DNA from 4 places in the Shewanella sp. A32 genome. Region 1 is predicted to be linked to each of the others. Evidence: predicted binding sites of a transcription regulator. Region 1 holds the regulator's gene; each other region holds the start of a gene.
What was found. Region 1 encodes sigma-54, which starts transcription at its own class of promoters, with help from an activator protein. Its sites were predicted from a motif close to GTTGGCACGNNNNTNGNNT; they were not measured.

Region 2: the regulator sigma-54 is predicted to act here: its motif matches at 2,380-2,398, upstream of PY479_RS01485 (flagellar assembly protein FlgT).
Region 3: the regulator sigma-54 is predicted to act here: its motif matches at 1,463-1,481, upstream of flgF (flagellar basal-body rod protein FlgF).
Region 4: the regulator sigma-54 is predicted to act here: its motif matches at 2,365-2,383, upstream of PY479_RS00675 (YggN family protein).

Annotation. Positions count from the first base shown of each region.
Region 1 is NZ_JARFTS010000002.1:4,934-9,130, reverse strand. It holds gene lptC (LPS export ABC transporter periplasmic protein LptC) at 1-149, shown strand, start outside; gene lptA (lipopolysaccharide transport periplasmic protein LptA) at 136-669, shown strand; gene lptB (LPS export ABC transporter ATP-binding protein) at 666-1,394, shown strand; gene PY479_RS01925 (RNA polymerase factor sigma-54) at 1,487-2,953, shown strand; gene hpf (ribosome hibernation promoting factor) at 2,983-3,273, shown strand; gene ptsN (PTS IIA-like nitrogen regulatory protein PtsN) at 3,273-3,716, shown strand; gene rapZ (RNase adapter RapZ) at 3,713-4,197, shown strand, end outside.
Region 2 is NZ_JARFTS010000001.1:345,982-350,178, reverse strand. It holds gene flgA (flagellar basal body P-ring formation chaperone FlgA) at 1-277, shown strand, start outside; gene flgM (flagellar biosynthesis anti-sigma factor FlgM) at 354-668, shown strand; gene PY479_RS01500 (flagellar protein FlgN) at 668-1,099, shown strand; gene PY479_RS01495 (LPP20 family lipoprotein) at 1,197-1,646, opposite strand; gene PY479_RS01490 (FlgO family outer membrane protein) at 1,643-2,257, opposite strand; gene PY479_RS01485 (flagellar assembly protein FlgT) at 2,433-3,617, shown strand; tRNA gene PY479_RS01480 (tRNA-Arg) at 3,673-3,748, shown strand; gene PY479_RS01475 (6-hydroxymethylpterin diphosphokinase MptE-like protein) at 3,795-4,197, shown strand, end outside.
Region 3 is NZ_JARFTS010000001.1:354,434-358,630, forward strand. It holds gene flgE (flagellar hook protein FlgE) at 1-1,343, shown strand, start outside; gene flgF (flagellar basal-body rod protein FlgF) at 1,518-2,261, shown strand; gene flgG (flagellar basal-body rod protein FlgG) at 2,273-3,061, shown strand; gene flgH (flagellar basal body L-ring protein FlgH) at 3,074-3,748, shown strand; gene PY479_RS01560 (flagellar basal body P-ring protein FlgI) at 3,761-4,197, shown strand, end outside.
Region 4 is NZ_JARFTS010000001.1:157,378-161,574, forward strand. It holds gene mutY (A/G-specific adenine glycosylase) at 1-962, opposite strand, end outside; gene trmB (tRNA (guanosine(46)-N7)-methyltransferase TrmB) at 1,130-1,846, shown strand; gene PY479_RS00670 (50S ribosome-binding protein YggL) at 1,869-2,192, shown strand; gene PY479_RS00675 (YggN family protein) at 2,427-3,218, shown strand; gene PY479_RS00680 (LysR family transcriptional regulator) at 3,518-4,197, shown strand, end outside.

The sequences.
Region 1 (4,197 bases):
ACCTTAGCAACATGATTATGACGTCAGACAAAAATATTCTGATCAATGGTCAGGACTTCAATATCACAGGTCTGGGGCTATACGCTGATCTCAACGCTCAGCAGGTCAAACTGCTTAGTCAGGTAAAAGGAACCTATGAAACGAAATAAGCTTATTTTCGCTGCTATGCTGTGCCTTACCAGCCTTTCAGCTGCTGCGGTTGATAAAGATCTGCTGCAACAACTGGAAATATCCGCTGATGCGCAGTCGGCAGATATCAAGAACAAGCAAGTCGTGTACAGCGGCCATGTGATTGTGACCCAAGGTTCAATGAAGCTCACAGCCGCCGAAGTCAACGCATCCAGTTCCGATAAAGACGGCGAAAGAGTATTGATTGCAAAAGGTTCACCGGCCACCTTTCGTCAGAAATTAGAAGATGGCCGTATTGCGAACGCCAGCGCCAATGAAATTCACTACAACATTAATAAACGCGTACTGACGCTCATCGGTAAAGCAAAGGTGGAACAAGGTGGCAGCGTTTCCACTGCAGAAAAAATTGTCTATGACCTTAAAAACCAGCAGTTGCAAGCCTCCAGCAGCGGCCAGGGAGAAGATCGTGTGACCACGGTCATCCAGCCTGACAACTACCAGCAGCAACCCAAAAAGGATCCCCAGCAGGAGCAGCAATGAGTAATACCTTGATCGCCCATAACCTTGCGAAAAGCTACAAAAAAAGAATGGTCGTGAAAGATGTCAGTCTGTCGGTTGCAACAGGTCAGATTGTGGGATTATTGGGACCCAATGGTGCAGGGAAAACCACGACATTTTACATGGTAGTCGGCTTGATCCAGAGCGATAAGGGACGGATCTTTATCGATCAAGATGAGCTGACCATGGATCCCATGCACCTTCGCGCTCGCAAAGGTATTGGCTATCTGCCGCAAGAAGCCAGTATTTTCCGTAAGCTAACTGTTCGCGATAACATCATGGCAGTATTGCAGATCAGAAAAGATCTGGATCGCGATGGCCGTGAAGAACAACTGGAACAGTTACTCGAAGAGTTTCACATCACCCATATTCGCGACAGCATGGGGATGTCACTTTCGGGAGGTGAGCGCCGGCGTGTCGAGATTGCCAGAGCCTTGGCCGCAGACCCGAAATTCATTCTGTTGGATGAACCCTTTGCTGGCGTAGACCCCATCTCCGTTATTGATATTAAAAAAATTATTGAACAATTGCGGTCACGTGGACTGGGTGTGCTGATTACGGATCATAACGTGCGTGAAACACTTGATGTTTGTGAACATGCATACATTGTCAGCCACGGACAACTGATCGCCGAAGGCACCCCTGCCGAGATCCTCGACAACCAACAAGTCCGTGCTGTGTACTTGGGTGAACAATTCAAGCTATAGTAAACACCGGGAGCGCTTACAGCTTTAAAACGTTAAAGTCTGTAATTACTAGAATTTTTATAAAGTTATAAGATGTAGGGGTAAGCGGTAACATGAAAACGTCACTCCAGCTCAAACTGGGTCAACAACTGACCATGACACCTCAACTGCAGCAGGCAATACGTTTGCTGCAGCTGTCGTCGCTGGAGTTACAACAGGAAATTCAAGAAGCCTTAGAAGCAAACCCGCTGCTCGAAGTGAATGAAGACAACCAAAGCACCGACAGCAATCATGATATCGATAACAATTTAGAGGCACCGGAGCCGAGCGAACATATCGAAGATAGTTCGACGGTAGAAACCTCGGACGCACTCACTAGCCAGGCACTCCCTGAAGAGCTGCCAATGGATACTACCTGGGATGAGGTTTTTACTGCCGCTCCGGCTATGTCCAGTGGTCCTATCCGTGATGACGATACCCCATTTCAGGGAGAAACTTCTGAAGGTTTGCATGAACACCTGGAATGGCAGAAGAACCTGACACCGTTCTCAGAAACTGATGCAGCAATCGCCACTGCAATTATCGAAGCGATTGATGATCAAGGATATCTGACGCAAACCACGGAGGATATTCTGGATGCTATGGGCAATCCGGAAATCGAGCTAGAAGAAGTAGAAGCGGTATTGAAACGCATCCAACACTTCGATCCTGTCGGTGTCGCTGCACGGGATCTGCGTGAATGTTTGCTGATCCAGCTGTCGCAATATAGTGATGACACCCCGCATCTCGAAAACGCCATTATGCTGCTGGAACAGCATCTTGACCTGATCGCTGCCAAAGATTATCGCACACTGATGCGCAAGACCCGTTTGAGAGAAGAAGATCTGCGTGACGCGATTAGTTTGATCCAATCGCTTAATCCACGTCCCGGACTATTAGTGCAGCCTCAGGATGACGAGTACGTGATCCCAGATGTCAGCGTGTGGAAGAAAAATGGTCGCTGGGTGGTAGAACTCAACCCAGACTGCATGCCCAAACTCAGTATTAATCAGCAATATGCCGCTATGGCCCGCAGTGCGCGGAGCCAATCCGACAGCCAGTTTATCCGCGGACACCTGCAAGAAGCCAAATGGTTTATCAAGAGTCTGGAAAGCCGCAATGAAACACTACTAAAGGTGGCTAACTGCATTGTACAGTTTCAGCAGGGATTCTTTGAATATGGCGAAGAAGCCATGAAACCGATGGTGCTCAATGATATTGCCGAAGCCGTTGATATGCACGAATCGACAATTTCCCGAGTGACAACGCAGAAATACATGCATACGCCACGCGGTATATTTGAGCTAAAATATTTCTTTTCCAGCCACGTCGGTACTGAAGACGGTGGCGAATGTTCATCGACGGCAATCCGCGCCTTTATCAAAAAACTGGTGGCCGCGGAGAACCAGAAAAAGCCGCTCAGCGACAGCAAAATGGCACAGTTGCTGGCTGAGCAGGGAATTAACGTGGCACGCCGAACCATCGCCAAATACCGCGAAGCCATGATGATCCCACCATCGAATCAGCGTAAGAGTTTGTAATTCCACAGTACCCCTATGGAGGACACCCTATGCAAATCAACCTGGCAGGCCATCATATTGAGATCACCGACTCGTTGCGCAGCTATGTGGAGAGTAAATTTGCAAAACTTGAACGCCATTTCGAACAGATCAATAATGTGCACGTCGTACTCAATGTTGAGAAAGCAATACAACGAGTCGAAGCCAAGCTACATCTGAATGGTGGAGAGGTGCACGGCACCGCAGAACACACCGATATGTACGCTGCCATCGACGCTCTAATTGATAAATTGGATCGTCAGGTCATTAAATACAAAGAAAAGCTGACAAAATACTCATGATGGAACTTAGTACCATCCTGCGGCCGGAGTGTACCGCATGTGCCACACCCGGCAGCAAGAAAAAGGTATTGGAGCTCATCAGCGAACTCGCAGCAGCCCAGTATCCAAACCTGTCGTCCCAAGCCATTTTCGAAAGTCTGCTGGTCAGAGAGAAAATGGGAAGTACCGGTATCGGGAATGGCATTGCCATTCCCCATGGTCGCTTGCCGGACATTAAAGATCCTATCGCCGTGCTGATTAAGTGCGACGAACCGATCCCCTTTGACGCTATCGATAATCAACCGGTAGACATCTTGTTTGCGTTGGTAGTGCCCGCCGATCAATGTCAGCAGCATCTCAGTACTTTGTCGGCGATGGCCGAGAAACTCAGTGATAAGCTGATACTCAAGCAACTGCGGAAAGCCACCACCAAAGAAGAACTGTATCAGGTGATCACCGGATGAAATTGGCCATTGTCTCAGGCCGCTCAGGCTCAGGAAAATCTGTAGCGTTACGAGTGCTGGAAGACTTGGGCTATTACTGCGTTGATAACCTGCCACTCCCCATGATTGGCAGTCTGTTAGACAATCTGCGCGGCAGTAACGAACTGGTCGCGATTAGCGTCGATGTGCGCAACATGCCTAACCAGGAAAAAGTCCTGGAAAGTCAGATACAAAATCTGCCACAAGGCACTGAAGTCATCAGTTTCTTTTTAAACGCATCCGATAAGGTGCTGCTTAAACGTTACAGTGAAACCCGACGTCTACATCCGTTATCCAAGAGCAAAATCTCCCTTAAAGATGCGATTGAGCAGGAAGGCAAACTACTCGCGCCGATGTCGCAGCTAATGGATCACTACATAGATACCTCTAACATGAATATCTATGAGCTGAGTGACACCGTACGCGAAATTTTGCTGGGGACAGTGACCAAGGAGCTGGTGAT
Region 2 (4,197 bases), on a different contig from region 1:
CGGTGAGCAATTCAGCAACGTTGACCAACTAATTGGGACCCGACTCAAACGGCGAGTCAGCAAAGATTACCCCATTTTTGTGAGTAATATTTGCTTTGTCTGTAAGGGCGATTCAGTGTCTATCATTGCTAAAACGGCACAATTCCAAATAAAAACGGTTGGCGTAGCCGAAGAAGATGGTAACCTTGGTGAACAGATACGGGTAAAAAACGCTCAATCTAACAAGATGATAGAAGCCGTAGTCACCCATGTAGGTGAAGTGCGGGTAAATATGTAAAAAAAGTCTCAAGCTAGACTGTTGTGTGCCGATAATAGAACTAGAGTTTATTTGAAAGTGTTGGAGCCAAAAGGCTATGGACATTAAACAACTGCAAAATCAACCTCGGGTGAATACTAATTCAGTTACCCGAAGCAGTGGTAAAGCTGAACAAGATACCGAGACTAGCAGCGTTGCTAACAATGACGATTCCGTCGTTGTTTCTGCCCAGGCTCAGCAATTACAAGGGATGCAAAGTAAAATTGCGTCTATGCCTGATGTGGATATGAAAAAAGTCGCTGAAATAAAGCAGGCAATTTCTGAAGGACGCTATAAAGTGGATCCGGAAAAACTCGCGAATAACATCGCTCAGTTTGAAAGCAACATGGTCGATCTTGATCAGGATTCTTGATGACTCAAGTACATGATCTGGAAATCACCTTACAGCGACAGGCGGCGACGCTTGGTCGCCTTTTGTCGTTGATTGAGGCAGAAACTAAGGCATTGATTGAACGTGATGCCGACGGTCTACTGCAATTGGCAGCCGATAAGCAGCAAACGTTAGAACAAGTGGCTAAGCTGGATAAAACGCTGGCAGAGCACCCGCTGAAAGAACAGTTAAAACAGACACCGCTGTCACAACAAGTTAGTCAAATCAAAGCGCTGCTAGCTGAATGCCAGCAAAAAAATCAAGCAAACGGTAAATTGATTGAGCTTTGCTCAGCAAGCACCAATCGTTTAGCGCAAGCCTTACAAATGAGCCGTAATGCTCATAGCCTCACTTACGATGGTAAAGGTAAAACTTCCACTATTTCTACTCTGGGTAACGATCTAGAAGCATAACCTCAGTTTTACCCAAGTAAAATCATCCACTATGACACAAAATTAAAGCGGCAAAAGACTGCCGCCTTGCCGCCAAATTCATTGGGTACGAGTAAATTTAGAAATAAGTGATCTGCTTAACTCGCTGTGGACGATTTTGCTGCTGATACAATTGCCACACATTGGAAAAATCCAGTTCTAATTCGGTAACGTAATGATCTCCGGCAGGATAACTACGAACAACTTTGGCGCCGCGAATAACGCCGCTCACGGAAACCTTTACCTCATCTGACTTCAACATCCAATCACCGACCTTACTTTGTGATGTCAACTGCTGACCATAAACTTGTTCAGCAAGCTCTCGATAGGCGTCAATTTTCGATGCCTGCATTGCCATCAATACCCGTTCAGATGGATTTTTTGAAGGTTGTGACGCTAATGGCGCGTACCCAACGGCAGTTAATTTGGGAAAGGTTGGTGGTGGCACGGTTTCCCACTGCACATAGCGATCACGACTCGTACAACCGGAAATCAGTATCAGGATGACTAACGAAAACCATAATCTCATTTTGATTCTCCAACCGGATGTACCTTCGCTTCACCAGTAGCACTATTGCGGTACAGTAAACTTGCTTTAGAAACGACCAACTGAGAAGGCAACAAATAGTCTGGCAGCGCCTGCTGCGGTACATACAGTTGTGCAGTAGAGATGACTTTATTGCCTGTCAAGGTCACGATGCGACTGTTAATCACAATGCCGTTACGGGCCAAGCTAACAGTGGAGACTAATACTTGATCAACCGCAATATTGCTCGGCACTTTTTGCCAATCGCGGCTCAACAGAAAGTCCCCTTGCGGCGTTACTCTGACCGAATCAGCCACATTTAAATCGACTAGGTGAAACCCCACCTGCTGCATGCCCGCCATTAATCCCTGTTGTAACTGCGCCGCCAGATTATCTGTGCTCTGCATATCTTCTACCATGACAGGCGTTGCGACTAACAATGGTTGATTCAGATCCAGCACGTCACTATAACGCACCAGATCCTTGGCGAGCTTCTGGGTCACGTCAATGATCCCAGCCTTAGTCGTTGCGACGGGAGCAGCCACGGGCTCAACGGGCTGGGGGGATTTGCAGCCCACCAGCATTAGCGCCATCAAAACCATTGCTTTTTTCATATCTAGTCCATCAGCTAACGCTCCGAACGGCTATGAAACGGAGCTCAATTTATTTCTTGTCTTTCAGTTATCGGCAATTGACCACAACACTTAAGCGCTTTTACTTAGCACCAGACCAATTCACTGGCATAAATTTTGAATAATTACTCCGTATATCTGACGTTTCGACAGATATTTGGCCATTGGTTGCTACAGGAAAATCACCATGAAATCTCTCGTTTGCTTACTGACATTACTCAGCCTTAGCCTGCCTTGCCAGGCATACTGGGTAGAAGCAACAGGTGAAGCAAAGATTATCAATGGTGATAGCGACAATGCGCGAGAAGTTGCGGTGAAAAACGCCGTCAGAATGGCCCTTTTACAAAACGGTGGTAAGTTTCAGGCAAGCCAGACAACAAATAATGGTCAACTGACTGACCAGGCTCTAACGCTATCAGCAGCAAACAATATCTCATCGATTCAATTATTAAATGAGCAAAAACAAGGTAATCGGCTAACAGTTACCGTCAAAATCGATCTGCTACATCAAGATCAAGAAAAATGTAGTAATGATGGGCTGAAAGCCGCAATTTTGATCCCACGTGCCACTATTCGTGATCGCAGCCAATTACGCTATGGTCGTCTTGAACAGTTACCAACGGTTGTTTCAGAACACTTAGTCAACGCATTGCAACAAAATTCAGCGTTGAGCGTTCCAGTATCGCTTATAAATCAAGAGGTTAATATTCCAGCATTAACGAATTCAGATGGCGGATTTAGAGCACCAACATTGATCAGTGAAATGACCAATAGCCAATACCTGTTGATACCTGAACTCACCGACATCTCAGTTGCAGAACCCACTTCTGCCATTCTTGGATTGTGGCAACATGCACCTATCAGACAATTTCAACTGAAGTTAACTTTATATCATGGCATTAGTGGCGAAATTGTCTGGCAACACGAATATAGTCAACCGAGCGAATGGGAGTTTGCTAAAACCGCTATGGTCAATCCTACTTCCAGTGAATTTTGGCAGTCGGAATATGGTGAGTCTGCCGAGCAAATAATTACAGAAGCCGTTAGAGATATTGATGAAACACTCAGCTGCCGTCCGTTACTGGCTCAGATTATTGCTCTAAATGACAGCCAGGTAGTGCTTAATATCGGAAGAAAAAATGGCGTAAAAAAAGGCGATAAATTTAAAATAGTATTGCAACATAACATCATGGATCAGATCAGTAAAACCCGCGCAATTGCAGTCGCCACCACTGTTGATGTTGAAATAGCGCAGACATCTGAAAGCACATCCACAGCAATGCTCAACGGAGAAAGCGCAGCACGAAGCATCCAAGTCAACGATATTGCGCTGAAGAATTAAGCAGTTAGATTTGAGCCCTTTTAATAGAGGCCAAAAACAGTATAATCACTGCCGTCTCCTCATAGCTCAACAGGATAGAGCAGCCGCCTCCTAAGCGACCGATCGGGGTTCGAGTCCCTGTGGGGAGACCAGTCAGCAATGCCACAATGTAATAGACGTACCAATAAAGGCTAATAAATGACTGAACTATTCCAAGCTAACTTCAATATCATAAAGCAGCGTTGGCCAGAGGCTGCGGAAATTCTTCAACGCCAGCAGATTGAGAATATTGACGCAGCGTTGGTTAGTGGAGCCAATCAAACTATCAGCGTAAATGGCATTCAATTAAGTAGCCGCCATAATCGATTAGCAGAAGCACAGCTGTTTCTCAGCACTTTACCAACATCAGCAACCCAGGCCACTATGTACGGTTTTGGTATGGGAGACGTACCGTATATTGCGTTGGATGAAGCCAGATTAACCAAGCTGACGATCTGTATTCTTAATCCGGCAATTTTTGCCCTAGTCTTAAGCTACACCGACCATACCCCATGGCTACAGCATTCAGGCGTAGAACTGGACTTACAGCCTTCGCAGATGC
Region 3 (4,197 bases), on a different contig from region 1:
TTAGCGGGATCAATGCGGCGCAAAAAGATCTCAATACAACAGCAAATAACATTGCCAACGTGAACACTACTGGTTTTAAGGAATCACGGGCAGAATTTGCCGATGTTTATGCAAACTCGATTTTCTCCAACAGCAAGACAGCGGTTGGTGGCGGTGTCACTACCACCCAGGTCGCGCAACAGTTCCATCAGGGCAATTTGCAGTCTACCAATAACGCGCTGGATATGGCGATCAGTGGTAATGGCTTCTTCGTGACTTCGTCTTCTATTGATACCCAGGACTTCTCATTTACTCGTGCCGGGGCATTCAAGCGTGATGAAAATGGTTTCTTGGTGGATTCACAAGGTAACTACTTGCAATGTTTTCAGGTGGATTCCGATGGCAACTCGGCATCGGTCAGCTTGAGTACCACTAAACCAGTACAGATCCCTGATACCGCTGGTAGTCCGCAAGCCACTCAAAATGTATCCATGAGTATGAACCTGAATTCAAACTCCACTGCATTAGATCCGGCAGCGTTTGATCCAACGGATTCATCCACATTTAATAACTCAACCGCGGTAACTATCTATGACTCGTTGGGTGAGTCACACACATTGACTTCCTACTTCGTTAAACCTCAGGATGGTGCTTACACCGGTGAAAGTAACTGGGTGGTCTATTATGCCGTGGATGGCCAGCAGGTTAATCTGGACAGCGCTGCGGGTACTTATCAAATGGATACTACGGGTGATGGCAGTGCAGACAGCACAGGCACAGCCCAAACCACGGGTGGCTGGACTGGCGCCGTCCTGACTTTCGACGCCACCGGTGCTTATAAAGGTTCTAGCCCCGCCACGATCACGACTCAACAGCTAGGTATCTCTGGTGCTAATGTACTCAGTGCGGCGGCTGAAGGTTCTCAGCAGATTTCCATCGGATTCAATCAACCGACACAATACGCTGAGAGCTTTAGTACGACGGAGTTAACTCAAGACGGTATTACAGTGGGGCGTTTAACTAACGTCGAAGTGGGCAGTGATGGTCTGATCTCGGCGAAATACAGTAATGGTTCCACTGTCCCGTTAGCAAGAGTTGCATTGGCGCGTTTTTCCAATGAGCAGGGGCTGACTCAAGTCGGGAATACGTCTTGGAAAGCCAGTTTGGAGTCTGGTGAAGCGCTGGCGGGTGAAGCCAATAGCGGTGTGTTTGGTGGGATTAAATCTTCTTATCTGGAAAGCTCAAACGTCGACCTGACAACTGAGCTGGTAGATCTGATTTCTGCACAGCGTAATTTCCAGGCAAACTCTCGGACACTGGAAGTGAATAATACGCTGCAACAGACCGTATTACAGATCCGTTAAGTTCTCTCTCCGAGCGGTAACTGTATTGTCGTGAGCGGCAATACTTTGCCGCTCACCTTTTTGCGCTGCGCCAATAAACTGTTTTTCTTCTTTTTTACCTCGCAAAATCCCAATCTTTTAGTGGCATGAAGTTTGCTTTGTTCAGCATAAGCTCAATTTTTGACGGAGCAACGGGTGGACAAATTTCTCTACATTGCGATGACGGGTGCCAAGCAAAATATGGATGCTTTGGCGGTCAGGGCAAACAATTTAGCTAACGCAAATACTGATGGCTTCAAAGCCGATATGGAGCAAGCGCGGGCGATGCAAGCGTTTGGCGAGGGATTGCCAACCAGAGTATTCGCGATGACGGAATTGCCGTCTTCCGATTTTAAGTCTGGCCCTATTCAGACCACCGGTCGCAATCTTGATATCGCGGTGAAGGATCAAGGTTGGATAGCAGTACAGGCTGATGATGGTAGCGAAGCGTATACCCGGGCGGGCAGCCTGAATATTGACGTTAATGGCATGCTGCGCAATAGCAGCGGTCATTTGGTGATGGGGCAGAATGGTCCAATCAACATTCCTTTGCCGGTTCAAAAACTTGATATTGCAACTGATGGAACCATCTCGGTCACCCCACAGGGGGCAACGCCGGAAGTCAAAGAGAATGTCGGTAAAATCAAGTTGACGAATCCCGGAAATCAAAATTTGATGCGCGGCGAAGATGGTCTGTTCCGTACCTTAAGTGGTCAGCCTGCCGCCGCCGATCCGGCTGTGAGCGTGGTGAGTGGCGCGGTTGAAGGTAGTAATGTCAGCCCAGTAGAAGAGATGGTCAGTATGATCAGTTTGCAGCGCCAATTTGAACTGCAAGTAAAAATGATGAAAACGGCAGAGGAAAACGATAAGTCATCTGCCGCTTTGGTTCGCATTAGCTAGGAGTAACGATTATGCATCCCGCTTTATGGATCAGTAAGACTGGCCTTGATGCCCAGCAGACCGATATATCGGTGATTTCTAACAACATCGCTAATGCGAGCACCGTCGGCTACAAGAAAGGGCGGGCGGTGTTTGAAGATCTGTTGTACCAAACCGTGAATCAGGCAGGGGGCATCAGTGCCGCCAACACTAAGTTGCCTAACGGGCTGAATCTGGGCGCGGGTACCAAAGTGGTTGCCACCCAGAAGATCTTCTCCCAAGGCAATATGGAAACTACGGATAACTCGATGGATTTGATGATCCAGGGGCCGGGGTTCTTCGAAATCCAGATGCCTGATGGTACCACCGCATATACCCGTAACGGTCAGTTTTCTCTGGACGATACCGGACAGATGGTTACCTCCGGTGAAGGTTATGTATTGCAACCCGGCATTACCATCCCGGATAACGCCACCAGTATTACCGTCTCCGAAGAAGGTGAAGTATCCGTAAAAATTCCGGGAACGGCTGACAACCAGGTGGTAGGACAGTTGACCATGGCGGATTTTATCAATCCATCCGGTCTGCAACCTATCGGTCAGAACCTGTATCTGGAAACTGGCGCTAGTGGTACTCCCGTCGAAGGAACACCGTCTTTAGATGGCATGGGCAGTATCAAGCAAGGCTCACTGGAAACCTCCAACGTGAACGTTACGGAGGAGCTAGTGAATCTTATCGAAACTCAGCGCGTGTACGAGATGAACTCCAAGGTTATTTCAGCCGTAGACCAAATGCTGGGATACGTGAATCAGAACCTCTAGTAGGGTAAGGCTATGAAGCTGATACTAAAACTGTTGCCGTTGTTGCTGCTGGGAGCCTGTGCTGCCAACCAGCAAAAGCCAATCCCGGATGATCCTTATTACGCGCCTGTCTATCCAGATGATGGCAACAGCGGTTTAGTGCCAACCGGTTCCATATTTGAACATAATCGGGCCACACCTTTATTTTCTGATCTGAAAGCCCATCGGGTTGGGGACATCGTTACTATCCAATTAGTGGAGTCGACCCAAGCGAAAAAAAGCGCGGCTAATCAGATATCGAAAGGCTCTGATCTTACCGTCAATCCGCTGACAGCCGCTGGCAGTAACGTGACGATTAATGGTAAGTCGCTGGACTTGGGGTATAGCGACAGCATGGATACCAAACGTTCAGCGGGAACGGACCAAAGCAATAGTCTTTCAGGCGAAATCTCTGCCAATGTGATTCAGGTATTGGGCAACGGCAACCTAGTGGTTCGCGGCGAAAAATGGATCACCATCAACAACGGTGATGAGTTCATTCGTATCACCGGTATTGTTCGTCCACAAGACATTACTACCAGCAATACCGTGCAATCGCCCCGAGTGGCGAATGCCCGCATTCAATATAGCGGCACCGGTACCTTTGCCGATTCGCAAAAAGTTGGCTGGTTGAGCAAATTCTTTATGTCTGACTGGTGGCCTTTCTAAGGAGCAAAAATAATGAAAAACCAATGGTGGCTGCTACTTGGATTGCTGCTGTGCCTCCCGGTAAAGGCTGAACGCATTAAAGATATCGCTGATATTCAGGGCGTACGTGAAAACCAGTTGATTGGTTATGGTCTGGTCGTCGGTTTGCCTGGAACCGGCGAGAAGACGCGCTACACCGAACAGACCTTCAAAACCATGCTGAAAAACTTCGGTATCACGCTGGATGATACCATCAGACCAAAAATCAAAAACAGTGCGGTAGTGGCAGTTCATGCGGACATGCCAGCGTTTATCAAACCCGGACAAACGATTGATGTGACGGTATCCAGTATTGGTGAAGCTAAAAGCCTACGCGGTGGGAGTTTACTACAAACCTTTATGCGCGGGGTGGACGGTAATGTGTATGCGATTGCTCAAGGGAGCCTGGTAGTCAGCGGGTTCAGCGCCGA
Region 4 (4,197 bases), on a different contig from region 1:
TGCTGTAATTTCGCGGCAATCGTGTCGGCATCACTCTGTAATGTGAGCAGCAGTGGCTGTGCATCCAGATGGAAGTGACTGAAGGTATGGCGAAATCCTGGCAGTTCTTCGAGTTGGTCGGGTGCATAACCCAGCGTGGTTACCGCTTGTTGTAACGCCGCTTTAGTGGCGTATTGCGGAAAACACCAGAGTCCGCCCCAGATGCCGGCAGGTGGCCGTTTCTGCAGCAAGATATCGTCGTTATGTCTGATCACCAGCAGCCAGGCATCTTTGGCAGGAATGGCTTTCTTCGGTTTTTTCCCTGGATAGTCGCGCTGTTTGCCCATCTGTTGCGCTTGACAGTCAAGTGCTACCGGACATTGCGCACAGGCAGGCCGTGAGCGGGTGCAGATGCCAGCTCCCATATCCATCATCGCCTGATTGTATTGGGCAATCTCGGTGGTCGGTGACCGTTCCGTTGCCAGTTGCCACAGTGCTTGCTCGACTTTGGGCTGTCCAGGCCAGCCGTCAATCGCGGCGTGGCGGGCCAGTACGCGTTTTACGTTACCGTCCAGAATTGGATGATACTGGCCGAGCGACAGTGACAGAATGGCTCCTGCAGTGGAGCGGCCTACGCCTGGCAGTGCCATCACTGCATCAAACTGTTCGGGGAATTCTCCGTTGTGTTTGTCGCGGATTAACTGCGCCGCCTTATGCAGATTGCGGGCGCGGGCATAGTAGCCCAGTCCGGTCCACAGATGCAGCACTTCATCAGTATCAGCGTCTGCCAGTGCTACCACATTGGGAAAGCGCTCCATAAAACGGTTGAAGTAGGGGATGACCGTTGCTACCTGTGTTTGTTGCAACATAATTTCTGAAACCCATACTTTATAAGGGGTTTTATTGAGTTGCCAGGGCAGGGTTTTACGGCCGTGCTGACCGTACCAGGTGATAATGCGTTGCGAAAAAGACGGTGTTTTCATGGGCCGCAGTGTAGCTTTAGCCGGATCTCTGTACAAGGTATATTGCTGTGGTTGATAGCGAACTAATCGCTTATTGATATACTTTTCCACAAGCGGGGCTTGCACTCACCGATGAACTTTGCATAATGCCCTTCTTTTTATGATGTCTGGCCAGGTCAGGGGCAATAATGAGCGAAGTCACCACTGCTGAATATAATGAAGAAGGCAAGTATCTGCGCAAAGTCAAAAGCTTTGTGTTGCGAGAAGGGCGCCTGACCAAAGGCCAGGAACAGGCTATTGAGCAACATTGGGATAGCATGGGGTTGGAATACTCGGCTGAAGCGATGGATTTGCAGCAGATATTTGGTCGTAATGCCGATGTGGTGCTGGAGATTGGTTTCGGCATGGGCGCATCGCTGGTGGCAATGGCACAAGCGGCACCAGAAAAAGATTTCATCGGTATTGAAGTCCATAAGCCTGGCGTTGGTGCCTGTCTGGCAGCGGCCGCTGAAGCAGGTGTGAAAAATCTACGGGTGTTTCATCATGATGCCGTGGAAGTGTTGCAGCACACTATTCCAGAATCTTCATTGGCGCGCGTGCAGCTGTTTTTCCCTGACCCTTGGCATAAAAAACGTCACCATAAGCGCCGTATTGTGCAGCCAGAATTTGTGCAGTTATTGCGTTCCCGGTTAAAAATCGGTGGTGTATTTCATATGGCAACGGACTGGGAAAACTACAGCGAACACATGCTGGAAGTGATGAACCAGGCTCCAGGCTATAAAAATCAGTCAGTTGATGGTACTGTGGTGGCTCGGCCTGACTATCGGCCACTGACCAAATTTGAAGCCCGCGGCCAACGCCTTGGGCATGGTGTTTGGGATTTGATGTTCGAACGTACCGAATAACGAAAGTAACAGAGAGGTTGCCATGGCCATTCGTAGTCGCCGTTTGCGCAAAAAGTTGCGGGTTGATGAGTTTCAGGAGTTAGGTTTCGATGTGAGCTGGCGCTTTGCTGACAGCCTGAGCGAAGACGCTATTGATGAGCACGTAGAACGCTTTATCAATGAAGTGATTGAGCCGCGTGAGTTAGGTTTCCATGGCGGTGGCCATCGCTTATGGGATGGCGTTGTCGCCACTCAGCGTCTTGGTAAATGTACTGATGATGACCGTCAGGCCGTTGAGCGTTTTCTGAAAAGCCTCAATGTCGAAGAGATAGAGATCAGCGAACTCTACGATATCTGGTGGGGTTAATCGTCCCTGAGTTATTGAAAGGCAGTGCTATGGCACTGCTTTTTTTATGTTTGTTCCAACCTTTTCACCTTTCTTTATCGTCATATTCACCAAAAGCTGGTGTGTTTCGCTACCACATAGCTAGATATCGATTCATGTTGTAAAAATTTATATAAAATACAATAAGATAAAATTTGGCATGGTGTGTGCTTTACTGCTTTCAGTTTGATGAATAATTTGAAAAGGATAACTCGAATGAAAACTCTGATGCTGGGCATGACTCTGGGATGCGCATTATTGATACCGGCAATGTCTGCCGCCGCGATGGAAATTGGCCATCACCACGATAGCTGCAATGTGTCGCTGAATTACGATGTCACCCTCACACCACAGCAGATGGTCGTCGGCGAGAAAGGGAAAGAACATTACCGTATTGAGATGGACCACTTGTATGTGGATGGTAAGGAAGTGCCGCTCAATGCTGAACAGAAACAATTGCTGAATCAATATCATCAGGGTATGGCTCAACAGGTACCGGAAGTTGTCGGTGTGGTAAGTGACGCCTTGAGTATGGCTAATGAGGCGGTAACTACTGCATTAACGCCGCTGCTCGGTGATGAAACCGGTGCCAAGCTCAACGATATGATGGGTAAGCTGCATGAGCGTATCAGTAAAGTGGTGTACCACAATGGCGATACCTATTTTATTGGCGCAACTGACGACACCATAGATAAAGCATTCGATGAAGAGTTTTCCAAGCAGGTTGAAGATCTGGTGATGCAGTCTATGGGTTCCATCATGGTCAATATCGGTAAGAGCATGATGGATGGTGAAGGTGACTTTAGTGAACGCATGGACGCTTTTGGCGAGAAGATGGACAAGCTTGGCGAAGCGATCGATCAGAAGATGGATGCCCGTTCTGATGCGATAGATAAGCGTGCCGATGCGCTTTGTGAAAATTTCCAGCAATTGCAGGAGATTGAAGGGCAATTGCGTAAAAGTGTCCCTGCGTTAGCCGCATATCCACTGATTTCTGGTCGGCCCTAATCGCGTTAATTAATAACTTCCTTGTACGTAGACCTTTCCCCGCACTTCATCCTTCCTGTGCGGGGTTTTTTATTTGATTGATCCGGTCTTTTTTGCGAATACAGAACGATGGGGTTAGAGTAGCGAACAAAGACTTGATATACTTTTCCACGCTAACCTGCCACCGTTGCTAGAGATGGCTTGGCAACACATTCATCAATGATGTGTGATTCGCAGGTTTTCTGTTGATTGCTCCCAAGGTCGGAGTGATGACTTTGTCGTTAAAAACTTAAAGAAGTTAAAGGCTTAAGGCGACTTTCATGTTAGAACTATTAGAACCCATTGCGATTTTTACCCATGTTGCCCGTGCTGGCAGTTTCAGTGCTGCAGCGCGTCGTCTGGGGATCTCAAAGTCCAAGGTCAGTACCCAGGTAGCTGATCTGGAACACAAGCTTGGTGTTCAACTTATTCAGCGAACTACTCGTAGTCTTAGCCTGACTGAAGCAGGTAATCTGCTTTATACCCAAGGTGAAGAATTGTTACGCGGTGCCGACCAGGCTGTCGCCAGTGTGCATAATCTGAATGATGCCACGCGTGGCGTACTGAAACTTGGTATCTCTCAATCCTTCGGCACTGCCCATATTATTCCGGCATTGCCCGAATTTATGTCGCGCCATCCAGAGCTGGAATTGCAAGTCAGTTTGCTGGATCACAAGGTTGATGTGGTAAGTGAAGGTTTGGATCTGTTACTGACCATGTCAGAACAGCTGCCGCTGGGTATGGTGGCTCGACCGTTAATGAAATGCCAATTCATGCTGTTAGCTTCACCTGCCTATATTGCTAATCACGGTAAGCCGAGCCGTCCGGAACAGTTGGTAGAACATAACTGTCTGGTCTATCACGGTGAGTGGCACGAGCACAGCGTCTGGCAGTTCAAGCGCGGCGACGACTACTGCGAGATCGGCGTGAATGGTAACTTCCGCGTTGATAACGCGCCAGC